DNA from 2 places in the Geothrix sp. PMB-07 genome. Region 2 is predicted to be linked to the other one. Evidence: riboswitches for the same ligand, from Rfam matches in the RefSeq annotation. Region 2 holds a riboswitch; the other holds the start of a gene.
The links. Region 2 has a riboswitch for S-adenosylmethionine ahead of Q9293_RS15825 (bifunctional homocysteine S-methyltransferase/methylenetetrahydrofolate reductase). Riboswitches for the same ligand answer to the same signal wherever they lie in the genome.
Positions count from the first base shown of each region.

Region 1: it holds a riboswitch for S-adenosylmethionine, as region 2 does, so the genes downstream of both, Q9293_RS02120 (PLP-dependent aspartate aminotransferase family protein) here and Q9293_RS15825 (bifunctional homocysteine S-methyltransferase/methylenetetrahydrofolate reductase) in region 2, are expected to answer to the same signal.

Region 1 covers NZ_CP132333.1:475,881-480,284, reverse strand. The annotation lists gene dapF (diaminopimelate epimerase) at 1-456, shown strand, start outside; gene Q9293_RS02125 (M20 family metallopeptidase) at 453-1,508, shown strand; SAM riboswitch class I at 1,586-1,686, shown strand; gene Q9293_RS02120 (PLP-dependent aspartate aminotransferase family protein) at 1,787-3,055, shown strand; gene Q9293_RS02115 (FKBP-type peptidyl-prolyl cis-trans isomerase) at 3,192-3,695, opposite strand; gene Q9293_RS02110 (putative quinol monooxygenase) at 3,699-4,007, opposite strand; tRNA gene Q9293_RS02105 (tRNA-Asn) at 4,063-4,138, opposite strand; gene Q9293_RS02100 (ATP/GTP-binding protein) at 4,229-4,404, opposite strand, start outside.
Region 2 covers NZ_CP132333.1:3,627,594-3,631,997, reverse strand. The annotation lists gene Q9293_RS15825 (bifunctional homocysteine S-methyltransferase/methylenetetrahydrofolate reductase) at 1-1,864, opposite strand, end outside; gene Q9293_RS15830 (2Fe-2S iron-sulfur cluster-binding protein) at 1-2, opposite strand, end outside; SAM riboswitch class I at 1,930-2,033, opposite strand; gene Q9293_RS15820 (alpha-ketoacid dehydrogenase subunit beta) at 2,157-3,119, opposite strand; gene Q9293_RS15815 (PLP-dependent cysteine synthase family protein) at 3,250-4,248, opposite strand.

The DNA of each region.
Region 1 (4,404 bases), 1.1 Mb from region 2:
TTCACGGCGATTCCGCCCCAGCAGGAAGTGATCGAGACGCCCCTCTTCCTCCCCTCGGGCCCGGTGACCATCACGGCCCTCAGCGTCGGGAACCCCCACTGCGTGGTGTTCCCCGGGATCGTGTCACCCGCGGAGGCCCAGCGCCTCGGGCCCCGCATCGAGAAACACCCCGATTTCCCCAATCGGGTGAATGTGCAATTCGTCGAGGTGCTCGACCGCAAGCGCATCCGCCTCGAAATCTGGGAACGGGGCGCGGGCTACACCTTGGCCTCCGGCAGCAGCAGCTGTGCCGCCGCGGCGGCCAGCCGACGCCTGGGCCTGGTGGACGACCAACTCCAGGTGCTCATGCCTGGCGGCGCCATCGACATCGTTTTCACGGAGCAGGGACGCATCCTCATGACCGGCCCCGTGCTGTCGGTTTATGAAGGCCGCCTCAACGCAGGCTGGGTGCCATGACGCAGCCGACGCCGGACGCCGAGCGCATCGCCCAATGGACCCTCCAGCTCTGCCAGGTGGATTCCACCACCGGGCACGAAGCCCGCATGATCCCCCTGCTCACCGGGATGTTCCGCAACCTTGGTGCCCGCCTGCAGTGGCAGAGCGTCGAAGGCGGCCGCTGCAACCTGCTGGCCACCTGGGGTCAGCCGCGACTGCTCTTCACCACCCACCTCGACACGGTGCCCCCCTACCTTCCGCCCCGGCTGGAGGGCGGCCGTCTCTGGGGCCGCGGCACCTGCGACGCCAAAGGCATCCTGGCCACCATGATGGAAACCATCCGCCTGCTGCTGGCGGAAGGCCGCCGCGACCTGGCCTTTCTGGGCGTGGTGGGCGAAGAAACCGACAGCCTCGGCGCCCGCATCGCCCTGGATCTGAAGGCCAACCTGCCGAACCTGCAGGGCGTCATCAACGGCGAGCCCACCGGCAACATCCTGGCCACGGGCCAACGGGGATCTGCCCACCTCTGCCTGCGCTGCCGCGGCAAAGCCGCCCACAGCGGCACGCCGGAGGAAGGCATCAACGCCGCCTTCCCCATGTTCGATTGGATCGGCGAGCTGCGGCGCCTGCCGGAACGCCTCGACCCCATCCTCGGGCCCGAGGTCTGGAACCTGGGCACCCTGCAAGCGGGCCGCGCCATCAACGTGGTGCCCGATGAAGCCGAGGCGCGTCTCTTTGCGCGCACCGTGGCCGGCAGCACCTTCGTGCAGGACGTGCTGAGGCTGCGGCCTGAGCTGGGCGAGGTGGACGTGCTCTTCGAGAAGGGCCCCGAGGTGTTTCCCCGCCTGGAGGGCTTTCCCATGGCGCCGGTTCCCTTCGGCTCCGATGCGCACACCCTGAGAAACCTGGTGCGCGATCGCTTCGTGGTGATGACCGGGCCCGGTTCCATCCGGGTGGCCCACACCGAAGGCGAGTTCCTCGACCTGGCGGATGCCGTGGCGGGAGCCCAGCAGTACCTGGACCTGGCGCGGACCATCCTGGATCGCCCCCAGGGCCAGGATTACACCATCTGAGGCATTGAATTTCCTTGGCAGCTCAATGGATCCATCGGATACTGGAAGGGCAGCAGGATCTTTGTCAGTTTCATCACGCGATATCCAGAAAGGTGGAGGGACGGGCCCTATGAAACCTTGGCAACCTGCGAAAGCAAGGTGCCAATTCCTGCCGCAAGTCATTGCGGAGAGATGCTGAAGTGTCATGGACTGACATGAGAAGGGGCCCGAGAGATCGGGCCCCTTCTCTTTTTGGATCGCCATGAAACGATGAGGATCCTCCATTTTTGGAGGCTCTGATGAGCGAGCAGTTCCTAGACACCAACGTGCCGGGCAATCCCGCCTACCACTTCACCATCCAGCCGCCGGTGCGGGAGGGCAACGCCGGGTGGATCCATCGGCCCGAGCTGGTGCCCGATGCCGCCGTGTCCACCCAGTGCGTGCACGCGGGCGTGCAGCCCGATCCGGCCTACGGCGCCGTGATGCCGCCGCTCTACCTGTCATCGACCTTCGCCTTCAAGGACATCTGCACCAACGCGGGCTACGACTACACCCGCAGCGGCAACCCCACCCGCGCGGCGCTGGAGGAGGCCATCGCGTTGCTGGAAGGCGGCCAAGGCGCCACCTGCACCAGCACCGGCATGAGCGCCATCCTGGTGGCCCTGAACCTGCTGGAGCACGGCAGCCACCTCATCGCCACCGTGGATTGCTACGGTGGCACCTTCCGCCTGCTGGAGCACGCCAAGAAGTTCTACGGCCTGGAGGTCACCTACCTGAACCTGGCCGACCTCGAGGCCCTGAAGGCCGCCATCCGGCCCAACACCCGCATGATCTGGGTGGAGACGCCCTCCAACCCCCTGCTGCGGCTGACGGACATCGCCGCGGTGACGGAGATCGGCCACCGCCAACCCAACTGCCTGGTGGCCGTGGACAACACCTTCCTCTCGCCCTACCTGCAGCGGCCCTTCGATCTGGGCGCCGACCTGGTCATCCACTCCACCACGAAGTATCTCAACGGCCACAGCGACGTGGTGGGAGGCGTGGTGGTGGCCGGCCCTGGCCGCCAGCCCCTCGCCCAGCAGATCCAGAGCGTCAACAACCTGCTGGGCACCTCCCAGTCGCCTCACGACTGCTTCCTGGTGCTGCGGGGCCTGAAGACGCTGCCCCTGCGCATGCGGCAGCACGAGGCCACGGCCCAGGTGCTGGCCGAATACCTGGCGGCCCATCCCGCCGTGGGCAAAGTGCACTTCCCGGGCCTGCCCAGCCATCCCCAGCACGAGCTGGCCAAGCGCCAGCAGCGGGGCTTCGGCGCCATGCTCAGCTTCGAGCTGAAGGAGGGCGGCAGCGAGCGCCTGAACCACGTGCTGCGGCGGCTGCGCTGGTTCACCCTGGCCGAAAGTCTGGGCGGCGTGGAATCCCTGGTGGCGCATCCCGCCTCCATGACCCACGCCTCCATGACGCCGGAAGCCCGCAAGAACGCAGGCATCAGCGACGGCCTCATCCGCCTCTCCATTGGCCTGGAGGACGTGCAGGATCTGCGTGCGGATCTGGCGCAGGCCCTGAGTTAGGTCCGGAATGAAAACCAGCAACAAAGAACGCAAAAGACACAGAGAAAAGTCAACGATCCACGCCTGACCGCTCTGCGTTGTTTGTGTTCTTTGTGGCCAATTCGCCGTTGGTTTGTCTGCTGAAAACCGTTGGCCGTTACTTGATGCTGATCAGTTCCACATCAAAGATCAGGTTGGCGTTGGGCGGGATGTCTCCGCCCGCGCCCCTCGCGCCGTAGCCCAGGGGTGCCGGGATGTAGAGGGTGCGCTTGCCGCCGACCTTCATGCTGATGACGCCCTCGTCCCAACCCTTGATCACGCGGCCCACACCGATGGGAATGGGCAGGGGCTCGCCGCGATCCACGGAACTGTCGAACTTCTTGCCGCGCTCGCCCTTGCCGTTGTCCAGCCAGCCGGTGTAGTGGACCAGGCACTTCTGCCCTTTCTGAGGCGTGTCACCGGTGCCCACCACCGTGTCCACGTATTTCAGTCCAGAGGGGGTCGTGATCATGTCGGGTCCCTTCGGTGCGGGCTCGGCCGCCTTCTTGGAAGTCTTTTTCTTGGAAGCCTGCTTCGCGCCAGGGACAGGCTGCGGGCCATCGGCGCCTACAAGCGGAAGACTCGCGATCAGAATGGCCAGGCCCAGGGCTCTTCGCTGCATGTCTCACCTCGGAACGGATTCAGCTCCCATTGTGCAGGTGTATTTGAGCGATGTTGTGATTTTGCCTGCGACTTCTTTTCGGTACTGCCCGATGCTTTCCCCCTGGGCGTGTGCCGCCAGGGCCGCTGCATCCTCGTACAGCTCGAAGAGCACCAGCTTGCAGGGGTCTTCTGAAGGAACCATCACTTCAAATTGAAGGGTGCCGGGTTCATCTCGCAGGCAGCGCGCCCGGTGGTCGATGAGGGCCCGGAGGATGGCCTCTTTCGACTCCGCCTCAAATCCGATGGTCGCCACGAGACTGATCCTGCCCATGTTGCCTCCCTTGGCCCTACCCGAAAAAAAGCCCCGCATGCGCGGGGCGTTCTTTTGGCTCCGGAGGAGGGATTTGAACCCCCGACCTAGTGATTAACAGTCACCCGCTCTGACCCCTGAGCTACTCCGGAAGGGCGAAGGTCCATTCTACCGGATGGCGCGGAGGATTCAAGCGGGAGGCTCTCACACCTGTGATCCCCGTCGCCCCACCCATGCGGCCCTCAGGCCCGCTGCAGCTCCATGAGGATCTGCCGCGCGGAGGCCTTGAGGGTTTCGATGACGCCGGTGCCCTTGTTGGCCACGGCTTCGATCATCGGTTCGCTGCGGAAACGGAGGAGGCGTTCCATTTCACCCACGGTCGCCGCGGAGGGCATGTCCCGCTTATTCAACTGCAGAA
Region 2 (4,404 bases):
ATGGGGCCTCCAGTTTGGGCAGCAGGGGCGCCACCAGCTCGACCTGGCCGAAGGGCGCGGAAAGCTGCAGCCCGCGGACGCGGGGCCGGATGAGCTCGATGACTTCGCGGGCGATGTCGAGACCTTCTTTCAGCTGATCCTCGCCGCTGGGCCACTTGGCCATGCGGGCCAGCACCGACTTGGGCACGTAGGCGCCGGGCACCTCGTTGGCCATGAACTCGGCATTGCGCAGGCTCTTGAGGGGCCAGATGCCGGCGATGATGGGCAGGCCGCCCTTGCTGTCCAGGGACTCCGTGAAGTCGAGGAAGCGGAAGAGGGTCTCTGCATCGAAGACGGGCTGGGTGATGGCCCACTGGGCGCCAGCCTCCACCTTGTAGCGGAAGCGGGCCTTCTCGCGCTCCATGTCGGCGGCCACGGGATTGGCGCCGACGCCGACGCTGAACGAGGTGGGCTTGCCGATGCTGGCGCCGCCCAGATCCAGGCCCGTGTTCAGGCGCTTGAGCATGTTCACCAGGCCGATGGCATCCACATCGAAGACAGCCGTGGCCTGAGGGTACGGCCCCAGCTTCGGTGGATCGCCTGTAACCGCCAGGAGATTGCGCAAACCCAGGCCCGCAGCGCCCAGCAGATCGCTCTGCATGCCCAGCAGGTTCCGGTCGCGGCATGCGTAATGAAGGATCGTCTCCAGCCCCACCTGCTGCTCGATGATGAGGGCCGTGGCCAGCGCACTCATGCGCGCCATGGCGCGGGGGCCATCCGGCACGTTGATGGCATCCACACCCAGGGCGCGGCACTGGCGCGTTTTGGCCAGCAGCTTGTCGTACTCCATGCCCTTGGGGGGCACCAGCTCCACGGTGTGGATGAACTCGTTCTGGGCCAGCTTGAGGCTGAAGCGGCTGCGGAAGGGGAAGGGCACCTCGGGCTGCGGCTGTTCGTGGGGTTTGATCTCGAAGCCGCCACCGCCCTGCACGAAGGCGCGCTCCTGGCGGAAGGCGCTGCGCATGGCGCGGATGTGCGCCGCCGTGGTGCCGCTGCAGCCGCCGACGGCCCGGGCGCCCGCAGCGAGAGCGCGTCCCGCGAAGCCGCCGAGATACTCAGGGCTGGCGCCGTAGATGAGGCGGCCGTCGACCATGTGAGGCAGGCCCGGGTTGGGCATGAGGGCGATGGGTTTGGCGGTGACGGCCTTGAGACGTTCCAGCAGGCGCAGGTGCGGCGCGGGGCCGTTGCCGCCGATGAGGCCGACCATGTCGGCGCCCCAGCCGTCAAGCTGCTTGATGAACCAGTCGGGTTCGGCACCGAAGAGAGCCTGGCCATCCTCGTTGGTGGTCATGAGTGCAGCGATGGGAAGATCGCTGAGTTCCTGCACGGCGAGGATGGCCTGATGGATCTCGTTGAGATCCTCGAAGCCCTCCAGCACCAGAAGGTCCGCGCCCGCTTCGATGAGGGGCAGGGCCTGTTCGCGGAAGGTGGCGCGGGCCTCGTCGTACGAGGTGGGCCCCCAGGGTTCGATGCGCACACCCAGCGGGCCGATGCAGCCCGCCACCCAGGCCTGGGAGTTCTGCTGCGCGATGGCGCGCTTGGCCAGCTCCACGCCGGCGCGGTTGATGGCGTCGAGATCGCCCTCCAGGCCCCGGGCGGCCAGCTTCAGGCGGCCCGCGCCCCAGGTGTTGGTGGTGAGCACCGTGGCGCCCGCGGCGAGGAATTCGCCATGGATGGCCAGCAGCAGATCCGGCGACTTGAGGTTGCACTCCTCGAAGCTGCGCTGCAGGGTGATGCCGCGGTCGTGCAGGGCCGTGGCCGTGCTTCCGTCGAAGAGGAAACACTCGCCAGCTTCAAGGGCCTGCCTGAAAGTGGGATGGGTCATGGATGCGCCTATGCAGGGCAGTCCGTTGATCGGCATCCAGGTTGGCTAAGGTCAGTCTGTAACATTCGGTATCTTCCCCCCGGACATGCCGGGGGCAGGAATTGGCACCTTGCGTAAGCAGGTTGCCAAGGTTTCACAGGGCCTTTCCCTCCACCTTTCTGGATAACGCTCTTGGACTGCCAAAGATCAAGCCACAAGGATGAATGAAGCAGGCGGTCGCCGTCAAGGCGCCGCTGGCAAAATCAAGGCTTGGCTGTGGCTCGCCGCGGCCGCTGCCGCCAGGGAGCAGGGGCTACCAGGCCAGCAGTCGGATCACCTCGGCGCGCACTGAAGTGGCGCTGGGCAGGTAGGCAGCTTCCAGCGGCGGGCTGGCGGGCGTGGGGATGTCCGCCGCGCCCAGGCGCAGCACGGGGGCATCCAGCCAGGGGAAGCAGGTTTCGCCGATGCGGGCGGCCAGCTCGGCACCGGGGCCGTAGGTGCGCGAGGCCTCCGTGAGCACCACCACGCGGTGGGTGCGCCGGGCCAGATCCTCGATGGCCGCGTCGTCCAGGGGCCAGAGGGTGCGCAGGTCCAGCACGGCCACGTCGAGATCGGCCACAGCCTCCAGGGCCACGTGCTGCGCAGCGCCGTAAGTGACGATGCAAGCGGCGGCGCCATCCTTGCGCAGGGCGGCTTCGCCCAGGCGGGCGGTGGGCGCTTCCTCCCACTGATCCTTCAGGCGCCGGTAGAGGTGCTTGTGCTCGAAGAAGAGCACGGGATCTGGGTCGTCGATGGCGGCGCGCAACAGGGCGTAGGCATCGCGCACGGTGCCCGGCGCCACCACCTTCAGGCCGGGGCTGCCCAGGAAATGCCCCTCGGGGTTCTGGCTGTGGAAGGGGCCGCCGCCGTTGCCTGCGCCCGAGGGGCCGCGGAACACCACCGGCACGCTGGCACCCCAACGCCAATGGGCCTTGGCGGCGAAGTTCACCATGAGATCCGAGCCCAGCAGCGCAAAATCCATGAACTGGAATTCCGCCACGGGCCGCTGGCCCATGAGGGCCGCGCCAATGGCGGCGCCTGCGATGGCCTGCTCCGAGATGGGCGTGTCCAGGACGCGGTCCCGGCCAAAGCGCTCCAGCAGCCCTTCCGTGGCGCGGAAGGCGCCGCCGTAGACACCAATATCTTCGCCGAGGCAGCACACCCTCCCATCGGCCTCCATGGCGTCGAAGAGGGCTTGGCGGATGGCCTCGACGTAGGTGCCAGAGAAGGCGCTCACGCGGATCGCCCTTTCAGGCGCAAGACACACCACGGAGGCACGGAACCCACGGCGGTGTTACGGAGGCGCCGTGCATGGGCCAGCGGGGCCGGGGTCCCCAGTGCCCTCTGTGTCTTCGTGGTAAAGCCCTTCATTTCTCCTCCAGCAGGTCGCGTTCCGCCAGCCACTCGTCGTTGAAGACGCTGCTGAGGTAGCGGCCTGTGCCATCGGGGAATACGGTGACGATGCGGGCGGGCCGCTCGCGCGGTGGGAGGGTCTTGGCCACCTGCAGCACCGCCCAGAGGGCCGCGCCGCTGGAACCGCCGCCGAGGATGCCCTCTTCCCGCACCAGGCGCCGCGCCTGCTGGAAGGCCTCCCGGTCCGTCACCTGGTGCATGGCGTCGATCACGCTGAAGTCCATGGTGTGGATGAGGAATTCGTCGCCCAGCCCTTCCAGCTTGTAGGGCGCGGCTTTCGGATTCGGTTCGCCGCGGAAGTGGGGCGAGAAGACCGAACCCATGGGGTCCACGGCCACCACCTTGATGTTCGGATCCTTCTCTTTCAGGTAGCGTCCCACGCCGCCAATGGTGCCGCCGGTGCCCGCGCCCGCCACGAAGTAGTCGATGCGGCCCTCCATCTGCTCCCAGATTTCCGGGCCGGTGCCGTGGTAGTGGGCGGCGTTGTTCTCCCGGTTCTCGTGCTGGTCGGGGAAGTAGCAGTTCGGCGTTTCCCGGGCCAGGCGCGGCGTGATGTTGTTGTAGCTGTCCGGGTGCTCGGGCGGCAGGCTGGTGTCCACCTTGTGCACCAGCACGCCGAGGGCCAGCAGCTGGTTCAGCTTTTCCTGCGAAATGGTGTCACGCACCACCACCTTGAGCTTGTAGCCCTTCTGGATGGCCATGAGGGCCAGGCCCATGGCGGTGTTGCCCGAGGAATTTTCGATGATCATGTCGCCGGGTTTCAGGCGGCCGTCGCGTTCGGCGGCCTCGATCATGTACTTGGAGATGCGGTCCTTGCTGCTGCCCATGGGGTTCATGAACTCGAGTTTGGCGAAGACCTCCACCGGCAGGTTCTCGACGACGCGACGCAGCCGGACCAGGGGCGTGTTGCCGATGGCCTCCAGGACGCTGCCGCAGGGCTTCCGGTAATGCATGTCTTCCTCCAAGAACCCAGTATGACCGGCGGTGCGCCGGGAGGCTGGGCCGATGGAAGCGGCCTTTGGACTGGTGATTCGTTGAATTTGGATTAAGATTCTATGAATCCATGTTTTCACTTATTTTTCTAAGAGATCTACCCGCCGCAGAAGAGG